Regions from separate parts of the Marinomonas epiphytica genome, predicted to be linked through region 2. Evidence: predicted binding sites of a transcription regulator. Region 2 holds the regulator's gene; each other region holds the start of a gene.

Region 1 (4,095 bases), on a different contig from region 2:
CGCTACAGAATGCCAATTTTGGCTAATCTACTACCATATCAGGGTTTTTATTATACATGGGATTTCATCACTCGTTGCTTAGATTCTCAGGAATCGTCGGTTTTTCTTTTCTTGTTGTTGCCTGTTCCAGTAAACCTGTTCATGAACCAGACCTACCTGAACGCGAATATTATGAAGAAGCGCAAAAAGCGTTGGACGATGGGCTGCCTTCAACCGCCATTAAACATCTCAAAGACTTAGACTCTCGTTACCCTTTTGGCGAATTCAGTACTCGAGCTGAGCTAGATTTAATTTATGCGCAATACGAAGCGGGTGATTACATTGCCTCACATGCCAGTGCTGATCGGTTTATTAAGAACCATACCGACCATGACGCCTTGGATTATGTTTATTACATGCGTGCCATCGCTACTTACAGTGGCACCCAAAGCTTACTAACCCGTTATTTATCGGTTGACCCTAGTGATCGTGATTCGAAAGAGTTTACGAAGGCTTTTAATGAACTTGCCGATCTATTAGCCCGCTTTCCAAATAGCCAGTACGCACCTGACGCAAAAGCGCGTATGCAATATTTACGTGAGATCATTGCAGAACATGAAGTAAACGTGGCTTTTTATTATTTAAAACGCCAAGCTCCTTTGTCTGCTCTACGTCGTAGCCAAGAGGTGATTCAGCATTACCCAAGCTCAAATTCAATGGAAAGAGCTCTAGCTATCAGTGTACAGTCTTACCAAGACCTTGAACAAAACGAGCTTGCCCAAGTTAATTTAGGGGTGTTGGCAACGAACTTCCCTGATTCTGAATACCTAAATGAACAAGGACAATTTAATCGTATTACTTTGCCAAATGATGCCGACCCAAGTTTTTGGTATTGGGTGTCTTTTGGTTTAATCGATTAAAACAAACTATATACCTTAAATAGCCTCTTAACCTAACCGTTACAGAGGCTATTTTTTTCTCTTGGGAACACGATAGGAGCAGAGTCTTCCAGCCAAGGGATGAATTTCTCCATCACCACATCTGTGAATAATGCTTGCTCGGTGAAGCCTTTTAACCAACGATTCAAATGCTCATAAGGGCTGGCTTCAAACCACTTAATGTCTACCATAGAGAGCTGTCGAATGAAGGGAAATACTCCAATGTCAGCTAAGCTCATATTCTCTCCACACAAGAAGGCCGAATGGCTTAATCTCTGGTTTAAACGCTGCAAAAATATTTCGGCTTTAGTACGGTAATACTCTTGATTAAACTCAGGGTAACGATCTGCATATTTATAGCGGTCTAGCCAATGTTTAAATTTGCCATCGTTATACCGTATCCAAGTTAATATTTTTACTTGGTCAGGTTGGTTCTTTGGCCAAATCCTCTGAACAAGCTCACTCTCACTAGCCTGCAAGGCGTAAAAAATAATATCCAAGCTTTCTGGATAACGCCTTCCCTCGCAAGTGATAAGTTGAGGGACGCTTGATCGACCACCAAGATCCAATAACGCCTGGGGCTTATTTTTTAACACTATTTCCCTAAGAACAACAGGGAAATTCAATAGGGCTAATGTATAACGTGCGCGAATAGCATAAGGACAACGACGAAAGGAATATAAGGTAGGATACAATGACTTCTCCGATCTTTATCTTTTAGACATAAAAAAGCCATGATAAAGATCATGGCTTTTAAAGTCACATCAGGCAGAAGCTTATTCTACGATCGTCACGTTCTCAGCTTGAGGACCTTTTTGACCTTGAGTCACTTCAAATGACACTTTTTGACCCTCTAAAAGAGTACGACGACCGGTACCATTGATAGCACGGAAATGAACAAATACATCTGAACCGCTTTCTTGCTCAATGAAACCAAAACCTTTTTCATCATTGAACCATTTAACAGTACCTGAAACTAACTGACCTGACATACAAACCTCAATTCTTATTTAATTACCCCAATATGGGCAAACTACAATTTAAGCAGAAAGTCTTAAGCCTTTCGCCATATCGATGCGCTAGAAATCATCCAATTGAAACTAGCACTTTGATAATAAGACGAAGAAATTAAAATATAAAGACGTTAGAAACCAACTTTTACAAATTAATTCCTTATTTCTTGATTTTTATATCAACATTTCGAAAAAGGCATCATATGTGTGCAAATCAAATAACTTAAACAAAATAAGCACCATTTCAAAGCAAACATGGAACACATCTTGCTTTAACTCCCTCCAACTCAAGCCAGATTTCAATATGACTATTTTTTTGAACCAATTGAGTGCAAATAAAAACAAATCGCACCCATAGTGCACACAACAGGAGATTCTTGTGAACGAAGTTAACAGCGCTGTAGAAACCCTCATCTCCAGCTCAAACACTTTTTTTATTCTTTTGGGGGCCATCATGGTCTTCGCCATGCATGCTGGCTTTGCCTTCTTAGAAGTTGGAACTGTACGAAGTAAAAACCAAGTTAATGCACTGGTTAAAATCATGACAGATTTTGCTATCTCAGCATTGGTGTATTTCTTTGTTGGCTACCAAATCGCGTATGGCGTTAACTTTTTCGCTAGTGCCGAAACGCTCGCACAACACAATGGGTATGATCTAGTTAAGTTCTTCTTTTTAATGACCTTTGCTGCGGCTATTCCTGCCATCATATCTGGTGGGGTTGCCGAACGAGCTCGTTTCTACCCTATGCTCATTAGTGCCGCAGTCATTGTTGGGGTAGCTTACCCGTTTCTTGAAGGGTTAATTTGGAATGGCAACTATGGTTTTCAAACTTGGTTAGAAAGCAATTTTGGTGCACCTTTTCATGATTTCGCAGGCTCCATTGTTGTGCACGGTTTTGGCGGCTGGGTTGCTCTAGCTGCGACATTACTATTAGGCACTAGAACTGGGCGTTTTAGAAATGGCAAACTCGTGGCCTTTGCTCCATCTAACATCCCATTTCTTGCCCTTGGCGCTTGGATTCTATGTATTGGCTGGTTCGGCTTTAATGTCATGTCTGCCCAAACCTTAGACGGCATAAGCGGTTTGGTTGCCGTAAACTCGTTAATGGCCATGGTGGGTGGTATTTTTACCGCTATGCTATTTGGTAGAAATGACCCAGGCTTTATCCATAACGGTCCGCTAGCGGGCTTGGTGGCCGTGTGTGCAGGCTCAGATGTTATGCACCCGATTGGCGCTCTAGCAACTGGCCTAGTGGCGGGAGCTCTGTTTACGTGGTTCTTCGCTATGATCCAACAGAAGTGGCAACAACTAGACGATGTATTAGGCGTTTGGCCCCTGCACGGCTTATGTGGTGTTTGGGGCGGACTTGCGGCTGGTATCTTTGGTCAGAGCAATTTAGGCGGACTTGGTGGGGTTAGCTTCATGTCCCAGCTTATTGGTTCAGCACTGGGTATAAGCATTGCACTGATCAGCGGCTTCTTAGTCTATGGCATGGTTAAACAAATGTCTGGTCTTCGTCTAACGCAAGAGGAAGAGTTCAATGGCGCTGACTTAACCATTCATAAAATTGGTGCCGTTAGCAAAGACTAGCCCTTGCTTGCTTTCATGCTGTGTATCTATATGATGCTGCTTTGGCATCATGTAGATAGGCAGATGAGCAAGAGAGCACAATGAAAATATGGTTACTGACCCACTCAGAGGAACGAAAGAAAGCGTCTGGCACAGGTAAGTTAGTTAAAGCTCAACTTGCCAAGAATTGTGACATTATTGAATGGTCCAGAACTCAGCCTAATAGCACACTCGCCAACCTTCCAGCAGAGGACACTGTGCTCATTTATTTGGATAACGAAACCTCTCCTGAACACCAAAAAATCCAGGCTAAACTGGCTAAGCATGTCATTATTATCGACGCGACTTGGCAACAAGCTAAAAAAATTTTTAACCGCACACCCTATTTACACAAATTCCAGCGCTATCAAATTCGTGACGCCCACTCCCAGTATTCAAAACGCCGCAACCAAGTTGAAGGAGGGCTTTGCACCGCAGAAACGGCCATACACATGATGGCTTTGAAGGGACACCCACAAACAGATGCCCTTCAAGCGGCCTTCGATACATTTAACCAATAACATTTAGCTGTATGTCACCCAAGCCTTCAACACTG
Region 2 (4,095 bases):
GTTAGTTTTAATGGTGATCTGAGTTCCTTTGCTAGCCGCTAGCATCATCATTGCCATGATGCTTTTGCCATCCACATTACGACCGTCCTTCTCAATGGTAATGTCGCAAGAAAAACGTGTAGTGGTTTCAATGAGCTTGCCAGCAGCTCGAGCGTGCAGTCCCAGCTTGTTGATAATAGTTATGGATGTTTTTTGCATAGGCCTTCCTTTATAACAGAGATTTGAAGGTCATATAGAGGGCTTCATCATCCTGAGCCCCTCGTAATTTGTCCAATGCCTCTGGTGATTGAGCAAGTTCTGCTATTTGCGCTAATGTTGCCAAATGATGATTACATTCATGTGGCGGTGCGATTAAAGCGAAAATAAGATCAACGGGTTTTCTATCAATAGAATCAAAGTCAATCGCTTCTTGTAATGACATTACCACAATCGCAGAGCGATTCGCAGTATCTAGCCGACAATGGGGAATAGCTAAGCCAGAGCCAATACCGGTACTGCCCAGTTTTTCTCGGCTAAGTAAGGCGTCGTACACCGCACTTTCTTCACAATGCAAACGGTCTGCAACGATGCAAGCTAAATTTTCGAGAGCGCGTTTCTTGCTTACAATATCTTTTTTTGCAAAAACCAAATCAGCTTTAAGTAGGGTATCCAATGGCATGGTTTTATAGTATCCGTTTAAATCAGTCGTTTACGTTCGTTTGAGGGTGGGATGTTCATCGCTTCACGATATTTCGCTACCGTTCGGCGAGCAACTTGAATGCCTTGGTCGGCCAAGGTGTTTGCTAATTTATTGTCACTCAAGGGTTTCTGTGCGGGTTCTTCAGCCACGAGCTTTTTAATCATTGCACGAATAGCCGTTGAGGAGCACTCGCCACCAGAAGCCGTGTTAACATGGCTTGAGAAAAAGTATTTCAGCTCAAAGATACCTTTGGGTGTATGCATAAACTTTTGTGTCGTAACTCGCGATATCGTGGATTCATGCATGCCTACTTCTTCCGCGACATCATGAAGAACCATGGGTTTCATTGCTTCTTCGCCAAGTTCGAAGAAGTCAATTTGTCGGTTCACGATACAGCTGGCGACTTTCAATAAGGTTTCGTTACGACTTTGTAAGCTTTTAATGAACCACTTCGCTTCTTGCAGTGAGTTTTTAATGTAGGTGGCATCTTCACTTTTCGCTGCCGTGTTGGCCATGGCTGAATAAGTTTCATTAATTTTTACGGGAGGAAGGGCGTCATTATTGAGCTCAACTTGCCAAGTACCTTTTATCTTTTTTACGCTGACATCAGGAATCACATAATCCGTGTTTAAGTTGTCTACCGCAGAGCCTGGGCGCGGGTTGAGTTGTTGAATTAACGTCACAACTTCTTTTAGAGCCGCTTCTTTGAGCTTTGTTTTGCGAGTTAATTGGGCAAAATCTCGGCTACCTAATAGGCCTAAGTGATTGTCTATTAAATTGTGTGTGCTCTTGTATAAAGGGTGATCTCGGTACGCTTCTAATTGTACGAGTAAGCAGTCACGTAAATCGATTGAACACACACCAACCGGATCAAAGCGTTGTAGTCGATGTTGAACGGCAATGACTTCGTCAATTTCGAGTTCTTCAAGTTCAGCACTTAAAGCTTCGCAAATTTCTTCCGTAGAAATGCTCAAATAACCATCAGATTTAACACATTCGATGATGGCGTAGGCAATTTCAATGTCACGGTCAGACATGTGAGTTAGGTTAAGCTGCCAAATTAAATGGTCTTGAATATTTTCTTCTGGGGCATTGCGACTTTCAAAGTCACTTTCCCCTTCAAAGCTTGACACATCACTTACTGAGGCTGAATTTTGGTAGGTGTCGTCCCAGTTACTGTCTATCGAAAGCTCTTCTGGAATGCTGTCAGTCCATTCGGATTCAAGTCGTGCTTCCTCAGGGTTGGATTCAGCTTCAGTGCTTCTCTCGTCGGTCTTTTTCTCGGTTTTGCTTTCGATACTGTTGTTTTCGGCAGGAGTATTTGCCAGTTCATCATCGATTTCTAACAATGGGTTAGACTCAAGAAACTCATGGATTTCTTGCTGTAAATCTAAGGTGGATAACTGTAACAAGCGAATGGCTTGCTGCAGTTGAGGGGTCATCGTCAGTTGTTGACCGATTTTTAATTGTAACGACTGCTTCATAGAGCAACACTTAGTAATTTAAGTTGGAACAAGATATGCATACTACTCTCTTTATCTAATAATGATAAGGGTTATAGACGGAAATCGTCGCCAAGATACACCTTTTTTACCTGCTCATTATTAATAACCGTCTCGGCGTCGCCAGAAGCGATAATATGGCCGTTACCGACAATATACGCCTTATCACAAATATCTAACGTTTCCCTTACGTTATGGTCGGTAATTAATACACCAATGCCACTTTCTTGAAGGTGTTTGATGATCAGCTTTATATCCCCAACGGAAATGGGGTCGACCCCAGCGAAAGGTTCATCCAGCAATACAAATTTAGGGTTCATGGCGAGGGCACGAGCAATCTCTACTCGACGTCGTTCGCCACCTGATAGAGCCATACCTAGGTTTTTTCGAATGTGGGTAACATGAAACTCTTCTAGTAGGGATTCAAGTTTGGCTTGTTGCTGCTGTTTGTTTAGGTCTTTGCGGGTTTCTAAAATGGCCAGAATGTTGTCTTCGACAGACATTTTTCGAAAAATTGACGCTTCTTGTGGTAGATAGCCAATGCCTTTTTGGGCGCGTGTATGCATCGCATTATGGGTAACATCTTGGCCGTCAATGAAAATTCCGCCTGCATCATTTGTGACCATGCCGACTATCATATAAAAGCAGGTGGTTTTACCTGCGCCGTTCGGTCCGAGTAGACCAACGGCTTGACCAGACTCAACCGCCAAAGAGACATCTTTAACGACTTGGCGCTTCTTATAGCTTTTAGCGAGGTTCTTTGCTTCTAATAGTGCCATTTAGTTCTCATCTTGTGCTGCTTGGGGTTGCAGGGTCATAGAAACGCGACCAGTATCCGTTTTGTTTGCTTGGAAAGCGCCACTGTTTACCATGTAAAGTATGTAATCGGCAGATACTTTATTGTCGATCCGATTTAGGTAGCCATTGCCTGAGATTTCAAGTTTTGCCTCTAGCGTTGAATAATCAATGTTATCCCCTTGGCTAATAACCATGTTGCCTGCTTCATCGATTTGTTGGCTGAACTTGGCTGGCGAGCCTTTGGCTTTAAGCTTGTTAAATTTTTGGGTTTGCGGATTGGTGCTGATTTTTAAATACTCAGCCTCAATTTCAATGGTGCCCTGGGTAATGAGAACGTTACCCTTATAAATCGCTTCGCCTGTGGTTTGGTTGAACGAAGCTTCGTCTGCTTGAATTTCTAACGGTTGCTCCGTGTCGCTTGGCAGCGCAGTAGCAAGGGAAGTAAGGCAACATGAAGCTAGAAAAAGAGTTAACTTAGCGAGTTGGTTCATAATGTCCTCTTACCGGTTTGGTCATGATTACTTCACCGGAATTGATAAAAGCTGTGATCTTACTTGCACTGGTAATGCCTTGAGTGGAATAAAGCTTGGCATTTCCATAGCTGCTTAACGATTGATCTTTATCAAGATAGTGTACCGTGTCTGCAGATAAAGTGATATCAGCGGCACCGACTTGGCGTTTTAGCGCTTTTGCATCTTGAGTTAATAAAATGTCTTTGCTGCCATCTTCTATTACGCCCTGTAATGATTCGGCACTCCAGCTACTGGTGTCGGCATGGCGCTCTACAAAAGGAAATTCAAGCAGTGTTTTTTTTGCCGCTAGATAATGTAATGTTTTTGCAGCCTCTAGTGTCTCAATGAGTTTGCCTGAAGGATCGAATTCCTTTACTCGTACTTGCGTAATGAAATAATCAGGAGAGCTACTTAGGGACTCTGTGGTAACAAGGTTAGATTGAGGTCCCTTACCCACTATAAACAGTAAGCCGGCTGCACCTACTAGAGCGCCAAATAAAAACCACTTTTTCAAACTCATACCAAGCATTTTGAATCCACGTTAGCTACTTGTTCCCATAAGTATTAAATATACGCCATAAGACCCGACCAAAGGTAGGCCTAG
Region 3 (4,095 bases), on a different contig from region 2:
GAAATTAACACCCAAGTGGGACAAACAGTCGAGCGTGGTCAACTATTAATGACCATTGAAAACACAGAGGCTTTATCTTCTTTGCGAGAACAGCAAGCAGAATCCATTAGCTTGCGGGTTAGGGCTTCACGTTTGGAAGCAGAATCAAGTGGTGATGAACCGGAATTTGATCCAGAATTAAGGGCCCTCTATCCCGATGTTGTGAATCGTGAAATTGATCTGTATAACAACCGTTTGGCTTCTTTAGAAACGAATCAGTTGGTTTTTCAACAGCAGATTGAGCAAAAGCGCCAAGAGATTGTAGAACAAGAAGCTAAGCTTGCTAACTTAAGACAAAGCTTTGAACTTTCCCAAGAAGAGCTAAACTTGACTCGCCCAGCTTTTGAACAAGGGGCTGTTTCAAGGGTTGAATTGTTGCAATTGGAACGTCAAGTAAACCAATTGAAAGGTGATCTTGAAGCCACGCAACTGGCAATTCCAAGAGCGCGGTCAGCTTTAAAAGAAGCTCAGAATAAGCTTAAAGAAAGTGCTGCTAAGTTTCGTGCTGAGGCCCAAGAAGACCTGACGAATGTTCGGGGTAAACTGGATCAAATTAAAGAATCGAGTGTCTCCTTAGAAGATAAAGTGTCGCGTACTCAAGTGCGTTCGCCAGTTAAGGGGATTGTTAAGCAGATCCAAATTAATACAGTAGGCGGGGTTATTCGTCCGGGCATGAACCTAATGGAAATAGTACCATTAGAGGACTCTTTGTTGATTGAGGCGAAGGTTAGGCCGGAGGACATTGGCTTTATTAAGCCTGGGCTACATGCCGTGGTGAAGCTGACGGCTTACGATTTTGCTATATTTGGTGGTTTACCTGCTGAAGTTGAGAACATTAGTGCCGATACTATCCTTGATGAAGAAGGGAATAGCTTTTATCAAATTAGGGTCAGAACGGATAAAAACTATTTAGGAACTGCAGAAGCTCCTTTGCCTATCATCCCGGGTATGCAAGCGAGTGTTGATGTTATTACCGGTAAAAAGACCTTGTTAGATTATCTACTTAAACCTATTTTAAAAGCCAAACAAAATGCATTGCGGGAGCGTTAATCACGCTTGTAGTAAAATGTTAAATAGTAACAATTGATAACATTTGGCTCTTGGATTTTGAGTAGAATAATAAAAGTAGTGGAATTAAGGCGATATTGATTTGAAGATTTTGTGCTGGAATACAGATGAAGCAGTGTGGCGACACTGGAATCAAGTAGTAAATTCGCATTATTCTTTGGTTAGAACAAAGGATGCTAATGATACCCGTAAATTGCTTGAATCTGGCGTGGCACAGTTTGAGTATTGTTTTGTGTTTTTAGAACATAAGGCGTTTTCTGAACATGTCATGGAGCTTGTTAAGCTGCGCCAAGCTTACCCTAAAATAAAACTGGTAGCGTTCCCTAATCGCCGTAGTCAACAGGCCGCACTAACACTCCTTGCAAGTGGTGTTAACGGGCAATGCTCTCCTTATATAGGGCGGGAGCAATTAGCTTTGGTGTTGTCTGTTATTGATTCGGGCGAGATTTGGGGTGGCAAAGAATTTATTCAGCAATTGATTCAGCAGACTTCCAATGTATATGAGTCTGCCAGCGATTATGCTGAAATAGACGGTTTGTCTGAAAAAGAAAATGATGTGGCAAATCACATATCAAGTGGTTTGACGAACAAGCAAATTGCCAGTGAGATGGGGATTACAGAGCGCACCGTGAAAGCGCATGTGTCCGCAATTTTTAAGAAAACGAATACCAAAGATCGGCTCTCTTTGGCTCTTTTGGTGCAAAAATCTCATTCCGTTCATTAAAGCGACCGACAAAGGTGCAGTGCACTTTTGTCGCCTTTTAACCTTCCCCTGCTAGTGCTTGAATTAACTTACTTCCTTTAAATTCAATTGGTTGGCTCGATTTTTGCTGGAGCGTATACGTGTTTGAATGCGAAGGCAAAAGATGACTCGTCCGGACAATGAAGAAGTAACCGTAATGCTGGTGGATAATGAACCAGCTCGGGCAGCCATAGTTGAGCGTGCTATGAAAGACTCTGGTTATCGTGTTATTCGAAGAATCGATAATGCTGATAACCTATCAAAGGCGGTGGCAGAGTCCCAGCCTGATGTTGTCATTATCGATATCGAATCTCCCGACCGAGATATGCTAGAGCACATGTCTCGCCTTACTCAAGACAATCCTCGACCTATTGTGATGTTTGCAGAAGAAGAGGACTCCTCTTCTATTGAAGCAGCGATCCGTGCAGGTGTTAGTGCCTATGTGGTTGATGGGCTAAAAACAGGCAGTGTCAAATCTCTTTTACAGGTGGCAATTGCGCGCTTTCGTGAATTTCACGCCCTTAGGCTGGAGCTTGAATCTGTAAAAACGCAACTAGAAGATAGAAAACTGATAGAAAAGGCAAAAGGACTCATTATGAAGCATCAAGGGTGTGATGAGCCAACGGCTTATAAAGCATTAAGAAAGCTGGCAATGGACAGAAGTCAGCGAATGACAGATGTTGCACGCAATATTATCTCTGTCATGGATCTAATGGGGGGAAGTAGCCATGACTGACCCCACACAAACAGAAACCGTCAAAATTGGCTTTTTGCCATTGATTGATTGCGCACCTTTTGTAGTGGCAAAGGAGCAAGGCTTTTTTGAAGAAGAAGGGCTTAATGTCATTTTATCTAAAGAAGCCTCCTGGGCCAGTGTGCGAGATAAAGTGGCATTCAACATATTAGACGGTGCCCATATGCTGGCGTCGCTCCCCATAGCGGCAAGCTTAGGGCTTGGTAGTATAAAAATACCGATGCAAACCAGCTTTGTTGTCAGTCACAATGGTAACGGAATTACGGTTTCAAATAACTTGTATGAAAAGCTGTCTAAGCTGGCTCATAGCCACCAAGACATACGTGATGGCAGTGCATTAAAACGGTTGCTTGTAAATAGAACAGGGCATCAAACGCCACTGCGCTTTGCCGTTGTTTATAGTTACTCGTCTCATCATTATCAACTCAGAGAGTGGTTATCAAGAGCATCCATTAATCCTGATTCAGACGTACAGATTATTGTCGCGACTCCCACGCAAATGATCGACTATTTAAAATCTGGAGAGATTGATGGTTATTGCGTTGGGGAGCCTTGGAATAGTTTAGCGGTGGAGCAAGGAGTGGGTCACATGTTGGTGACCGGCTATGAGATTTGGGGTAGTACTCCAGAAAAAGTGTTTGGTGTTAACAGTGAATGGGCTCAGCATAATAGGCCTGCCCATGAAGGTGTTATAAGAGCGCTTAACCGAGCTTGTCATTGGGTTGACGATAAGGCCAATCAAAACCAGTTGTTGTCATTATTAAGTCACTCAGACTATTTAAACACGACGGTCGATAAACTTAGATACGGCTTTGCGGAGATTAAACCTCAGGGAGAATTCGATTGGCCAATGGAAGCCTATCAAGTGTTTTCTGGGTCGCAGATTAATATTCCCCTGCCCAGTTATGGCTTGTGGTTAATGGGGCAAATGTACCGCTGGCAACAGTTAAAAGGTGCTTCAGAGTTAAATCAGTTCATTGTTCGGGTATTCAGGCAAGACTTGTATTTTAGTGCTTTAGGAATTGAACCAACTCAGCAGGGTTTCACTGTATTAAGCCCGCAGCAAGAAAGAAGCTGGCTTGAAGATGTGGCATCAGGCCGTGTTACCTTATCGAAAGAAGGCATACTGAAAGGGTTCCAGTTTTGAGTGCACGAGTGATTAAAAATGAGTCTAAAGTGTGCAAAATTGGTTTGAATTAAATCAAAAAAGAAATGATTTTCTGTGAAAATCTATATATTTCAATGTTTTATGTTTTTTGGCATGAAAACTGTATTAACTTAGTTAACTTTAGGCAAAGCTGCCTATAAACAATATATTTTCTTTTCCCAGTGTTAGGGATAAGTTTTGGCAAAGGCGCCTGCGAATGTGATTTCACATTAGCATGCGCCTTTTTTGTTTTTATCGTCAGTTACGGAGCTAAACCATGAAATTGAAAGCCTTGTTACCTTTACCTAAATGGTCGGTTCAAAGTCCGCTACTAGGTGCGTCCTT
Region 4 (4,095 bases), on a different contig from region 2:
ACTGTTTGTCTTTATAGCTTGTACATTAATCGACAAGGTTGCAGGGATGTATGACTTCCAAGTAGGGTTGCTGCAAGCGACTAAATAGTTTGTGCGTTTAGCTGCATCGTTTCTTTGATTGCTTATGGAGATATTGTTTGAAGCACATTCAGGGAGATAGTTTAGTGAGGCAATATTGTTTAAAGAAATCGAGACTTCAGCCGTTGGATAAGAGCGAGCGTAGCGCGGGATCTCTACATGCTGAATATAGTGGTTTAACTGCTCTTCAATAGTCGCAGCATAGGCCATGTTTATGAAAAAGAAATAGGCTAAAGTAAGCCTCAGCAAACCCATAGTATGTAACCTTTTGTTGTTTGTTATCACGAAATAGCGATGAGCCGCATAAGATATTAGTAAAATAGCAAAAATCACTCTATGATTGGACTATAACTTAAGAGGAATCGAAATAGGCTTTCGATTTGTTGTATTTTTTTGTAGGAGGAATGTATGGCTGGCGTTCTCGATAGTGTCAATCAACGCACGCAGCTTGTTGGGGAAAACCGCCTAGAACTTTTGTTGTTTCGTCTAAATGGGAAGCAGATTTACGGCATTAATGTTTTTAAAGTAAAGGAAGTTCTGCAATGTCCTAAGCTGACCACCATGCCGCACAGTAGTCCTGTTGTGCGTGGTGTTGCTCATATTCGTGGTGGAACTATCCCTATTCTAGATCTAGGTTTAGCGACCGGTGCCAGTCCTATAGAAAACATAGAGCAGTGCTTTGTGATTATCACTGAGTACAACCGTCGTATTCAGGGCTTTCTTGTGCGTGGTGTGGAACGCATTGTGAATATGAACTGGAGTGATATACAGCCACCGCCAAAGGGGCTATCTAATGACAACTATTTAACGGCTGTTTGCCAAGTAGATAAAGAAATGGTTGAAATCATTGATGTTGAGCAAATACTTTCAGAAGTGGCGCCAACAAAACAAGACATCTCCGTAGGTATTGTGACCGATGATGTACAAGCTAACGCTAAGCAACACCATATTCTTATTGTGGATGATTCTTCAGTGGCTCGTAAGCAGATTAAGCGCTGTATGGAGCAAGTCGGCTTTGCAACAACGGTTTTGTGTGATGGACGAGAAGCAATAGAATATTTGCAAAACTTAGTAGCAGATGGCGCAGATGTGACCGAAGAGTTTTCTATGGTTATTTCGGACATAGAAATGCCAGAAATGGATGGTTATACATTAACTACGGCGATCCGAAATGATAGTCGTTTACAGGATCTATTTATTCTTCTCCATACTTCCTTGAGTGGTGTATTTAATGAAGCAATGGTGAAAAAAGTCGGAGCGGATGGTTTTTTAGCTAAATTTCAACCCGATGAACTGGCTCGAATTGCAATAGAAACAGTTGAAGCTCAGACAGAGCAATAATGTTGTTTGGTGATATGGTAGAGTGTTTGATGCCATATCATCAAAATGCTTTCAATGGAGTATGAATGCTCAGTAGTACAAATGCCATTTCCCAAAATGGGTATATTAGATTTCGTGATTATCTTCAGAAAACTTGCGGCATATCCTTAAGCGATAATAAACAGTATTTAGTTGCTAGTCGGTTAGGGAGAATTCTGGAGCGAGAGCAATACTCTCAAATCGAGCAACTGGTCGATGTGTTAGAGCTTAATCGTAACGCTAAGTTAAAAGAAGAGATTATTAATGCGATGACCACGAATGAAACTTTGTGGTTTCGTGACTCTCATCCATTTAAAATTCTAAAAGAAAAAATATTGCCAGATTACTCAGGAAAGAGTCTGCGTATTTGGTCTGCAGCATCATCTACGGGTCAAGAGCCTTATTCGATTAGTATGGTATTAGAGGAAGCGAAGTTATCAAGCGGTCCATCTAAAGCCAATATCATAGCAACAGATATTTGCACTAACATTTTAGAGCATGCTAAGCAGGGGGAGTACGATAGCCTAGCGATTGCCCGTGGCTTAGGGCTAGACCTTCAGAGTAAATATTTTGATAAGTTAAATGATGCTAGTTGGAAGGTTAAACCACAGATTCGCTCTAAAGTTGAATTTCGATACTTAAATCTCATTGACTCTTTTGCCATGCTTGGAAAGTTTGATGTGATTTTTTGTCGGAATGTTCTGATTTATTTTACGGCCGAAAGAAAGCTAGATATTTTGAAACGGATGCACGCCTCATTGAACCCTGGGGGATACTTATTCTTAGGTGGTGCAGAAGCTCTAAGTGGTTTGTCATCACATTTTGAGATTATTCAATGCCACCCAGGTATTGTTTATCGAGCTAAAAAAATTTAACTCTGCCCTGATACCTCTCTTAATAGAATAAAACCCGCTTTCAGAGCTGAAAGCGGGTTTTTCATTTTTTTGCCTAGTTTAACCTTGCCGCTTTTTGCCTTTTATGAAGTTTTGTTTTTATAACGTATTGAAAAATAAAGAATATTTTTTTGGCATCAATGTTGCTTTAGATTGATAAATCTTTTTTTATTGAGGAATTATGGCTATTTCGTTTGATACCGCTTTTGCTGGTCACGATAAGATGTTGGCTTATCGCAGTGCTCGTGCATCGGTGCTTGCAAATAATATTGCAAATGCTGATACACCTAATTTTAAAGCGCGTGACTTATCATTCGATAACATGCTGACTAATGAACGTGATAGGTTGCAGATGAAAGCAACAGACAGCGATCATTTATCAAGAAACAGCCAAGGGGGGGCTGAAAATGGTTTGTTTTATCGTAATCCTAGCCAGCCTTCCCTAGATGGAAACACAGTAGACATGCAACGTGAGCAAGCTGAGTTTGCTCAAAATGCCTTACACTTTGACACCAGTTTTATGTTGCTTGACCGAAAAATTAGCGGCATGAAAAAAGCCCTTACAGGGAATTAATGATTATGTCTTTAAGTAATATTTTTGCGATTTCCGGATCGGCAATGAGCGCTCAAACTGTTCGCCTTAATACCGTTGCGAGTAACATGGCGAACGTAGATAGTGTCGCAAGTTCGGCAGATCAAACTTATCGTGCCCGTAAACCTGTGTTCTCGCAAATGATGAACGATAGTATGAAAGAATATGGATGGTCTGGAGCCACAATCGATGAGAGTGGTGCAGGCGTTGGAGTAAAAGTGGACGGCATTGTTGAGTCAGATGCGCCTTTGCAGCCTAGATACGAGCCAGATCATCCAATGGCAAACGAAGAGGGGTATGTGTTTTACCCTAATGTAAATCCAATGGAAGAAATGGCAGACATGATGTCAGCATCCCGTTCTTTTCAAACGAATGTGGAAGTAATGAATTCGGCCAAAAGTATGATGCAAAAAATGCTGACATTAGGCCAAGCGTAGGTGAAACATGGCAAACATTTCTGATTCCAATCCGTTGAACGGCTTAATTGCTCAATACGGGACTGATGGGGCTAAGGCAAAAGCGGGCTTTGAGAGGCCAGCTCAGGAAAAGGCTGAAGCATCTCTTGAAGATCAAAACGTATTTCTAAAGCTTTATATTGAACAGCTGAAAGGGCAAGACCCCACGGCACCTCAAGACACCAATGACATGGTGGCACAGATGTCGCAGTTTAGCTCATTAGAAAAGCTAACCAGTATTTCAGATCAGCTAGAAAATATGGCTACGTCACTTACCTCCAATCAAGCTCTGAGTGCCTCTACCTTAGTCGGTAAGCTGGTTATGGTGGACTCGGATAAAACATTAGTGACAGATTCGCAAGATGAAATAAGGATGAAAACGCAGGTTCCAGAGGGTTCTCTGAACGCCAAGTTGGATATCTTTAATGCAGACAATCAGCTTGTTCGTACTGCTGAATTAGTTAACGGTGAATTTCAGTGGGATAGAAAAGATGATGCAGGAAATATTTTGCCGCCTGGCGAATATCGTTTTGCCGCCTCCTCTGTGAGTAGTGATGGGCAGGTTTCAACCTTAAGTACCCAGCTGCCAGCTCGTATCCAAGGGGTCACCATAAATGGTGAAAATGGCACAGTCTTGAATGTTGAAAATCGCGGCAAGATTAGTTTAACAAACGAATTAGAAATTTTAGGGTGATGGGAGAGAGTTATGGGATTCAAT

Evidence for each region. Region 2 encodes sigma-54, which starts transcription at its own class of promoters, with help from an activator protein. Its sites were predicted from a motif close to TGGCACNNNNNTTGCTNT; they were not measured.
Region 1: a site for sigma-54 is predicted at 2,187-2,204, ahead of ACYVGZ_RS04025 (ammonium transporter). Genes of this name have one in related genera too.
Region 3: a site for sigma-54 is predicted at 1,924-1,941, ahead of ACYVGZ_RS03520 (ANTAR domain-containing response regulator). Genes of this name have one in related genera too.
Region 4: a site for sigma-54 is predicted at 2,463-2,480, ahead of flgB (flagellar basal body rod protein FlgB). Genes of this name have one in related genera too.

Annotation. Positions count from the first base shown of each region.
Region 1 is NZ_BAAGVX010000013.1:5,249-9,343, reverse strand. It holds gene ACYVGZ_RS04040 (outer membrane protein assembly factor BamD) at 57-899, shown strand; gene ACYVGZ_RS04035 (glutathione S-transferase) at 932-1,612, opposite strand; gene ACYVGZ_RS04030 (cold-shock protein) at 1,694-1,909, opposite strand; gene ACYVGZ_RS04025 (ammonium transporter) at 2,310-3,521, shown strand; gene ACYVGZ_RS04020 (DTW domain-containing protein) at 3,602-4,060, shown strand; gene ACYVGZ_RS04015 (fumarylacetoacetate hydrolase family protein) at 4,050-4,095, opposite strand, start outside.
Region 2 is NZ_BAAGVX010000002.1:195,687-199,781, reverse strand. It holds gene ACYVGZ_RS01465 (HPr family phosphocarrier protein) at 1-198, opposite strand, end outside; gene ACYVGZ_RS01460 (PTS sugar transporter subunit IIA) at 209-658, opposite strand; gene ACYVGZ_RS01455 (RNA polymerase factor sigma-54) at 676-2,163, opposite strand; gene lptB (LPS export ABC transporter ATP-binding protein) at 2,235-2,960, opposite strand; gene lptA (lipopolysaccharide transport periplasmic protein LptA) at 2,961-3,470, opposite strand; gene lptC (LPS export ABC transporter periplasmic protein LptC) at 3,454-4,011, opposite strand; gene ACYVGZ_RS01435 (calcium/sodium antiporter) at 4,033-4,095, opposite strand, start outside.
Region 3 is NZ_BAAGVX010000009.1:57,019-61,113, forward strand. It holds gene ACYVGZ_RS03510 (HlyD family type I secretion periplasmic adaptor subunit) at 1-1,089, shown strand, start outside; gene ACYVGZ_RS03515 (response regulator transcription factor) at 1,190-1,831, shown strand; gene ACYVGZ_RS03520 (ANTAR domain-containing response regulator) at 1,974-2,585, shown strand; gene ACYVGZ_RS03525 (CmpA/NrtA family ABC transporter substrate-binding protein) at 2,578-3,750, shown strand; gene ACYVGZ_RS03530 (CmpA/NrtA family ABC transporter substrate-binding protein) at 4,028-4,095, shown strand, end outside.
Region 4 is NZ_BAAGVX010000004.1:172,414-176,508, reverse strand. It holds gene flgA (flagellar basal body P-ring formation chaperone FlgA) at 1-333, opposite strand, end outside; gene ACYVGZ_RS02700 (chemotaxis protein CheV) at 487-1,419, shown strand; gene ACYVGZ_RS02695 (CheR family methyltransferase) at 1,485-2,312, shown strand; gene flgB (flagellar basal body rod protein FlgB) at 2,512-2,904, shown strand; gene flgC (flagellar basal body rod protein FlgC) at 2,910-3,359, shown strand; gene ACYVGZ_RS02680 (flagellar hook assembly protein FlgD) at 3,367-4,071, shown strand; gene ACYVGZ_RS02675 (flagellar hook-basal body complex protein) at 4,084-4,095, shown strand, end outside.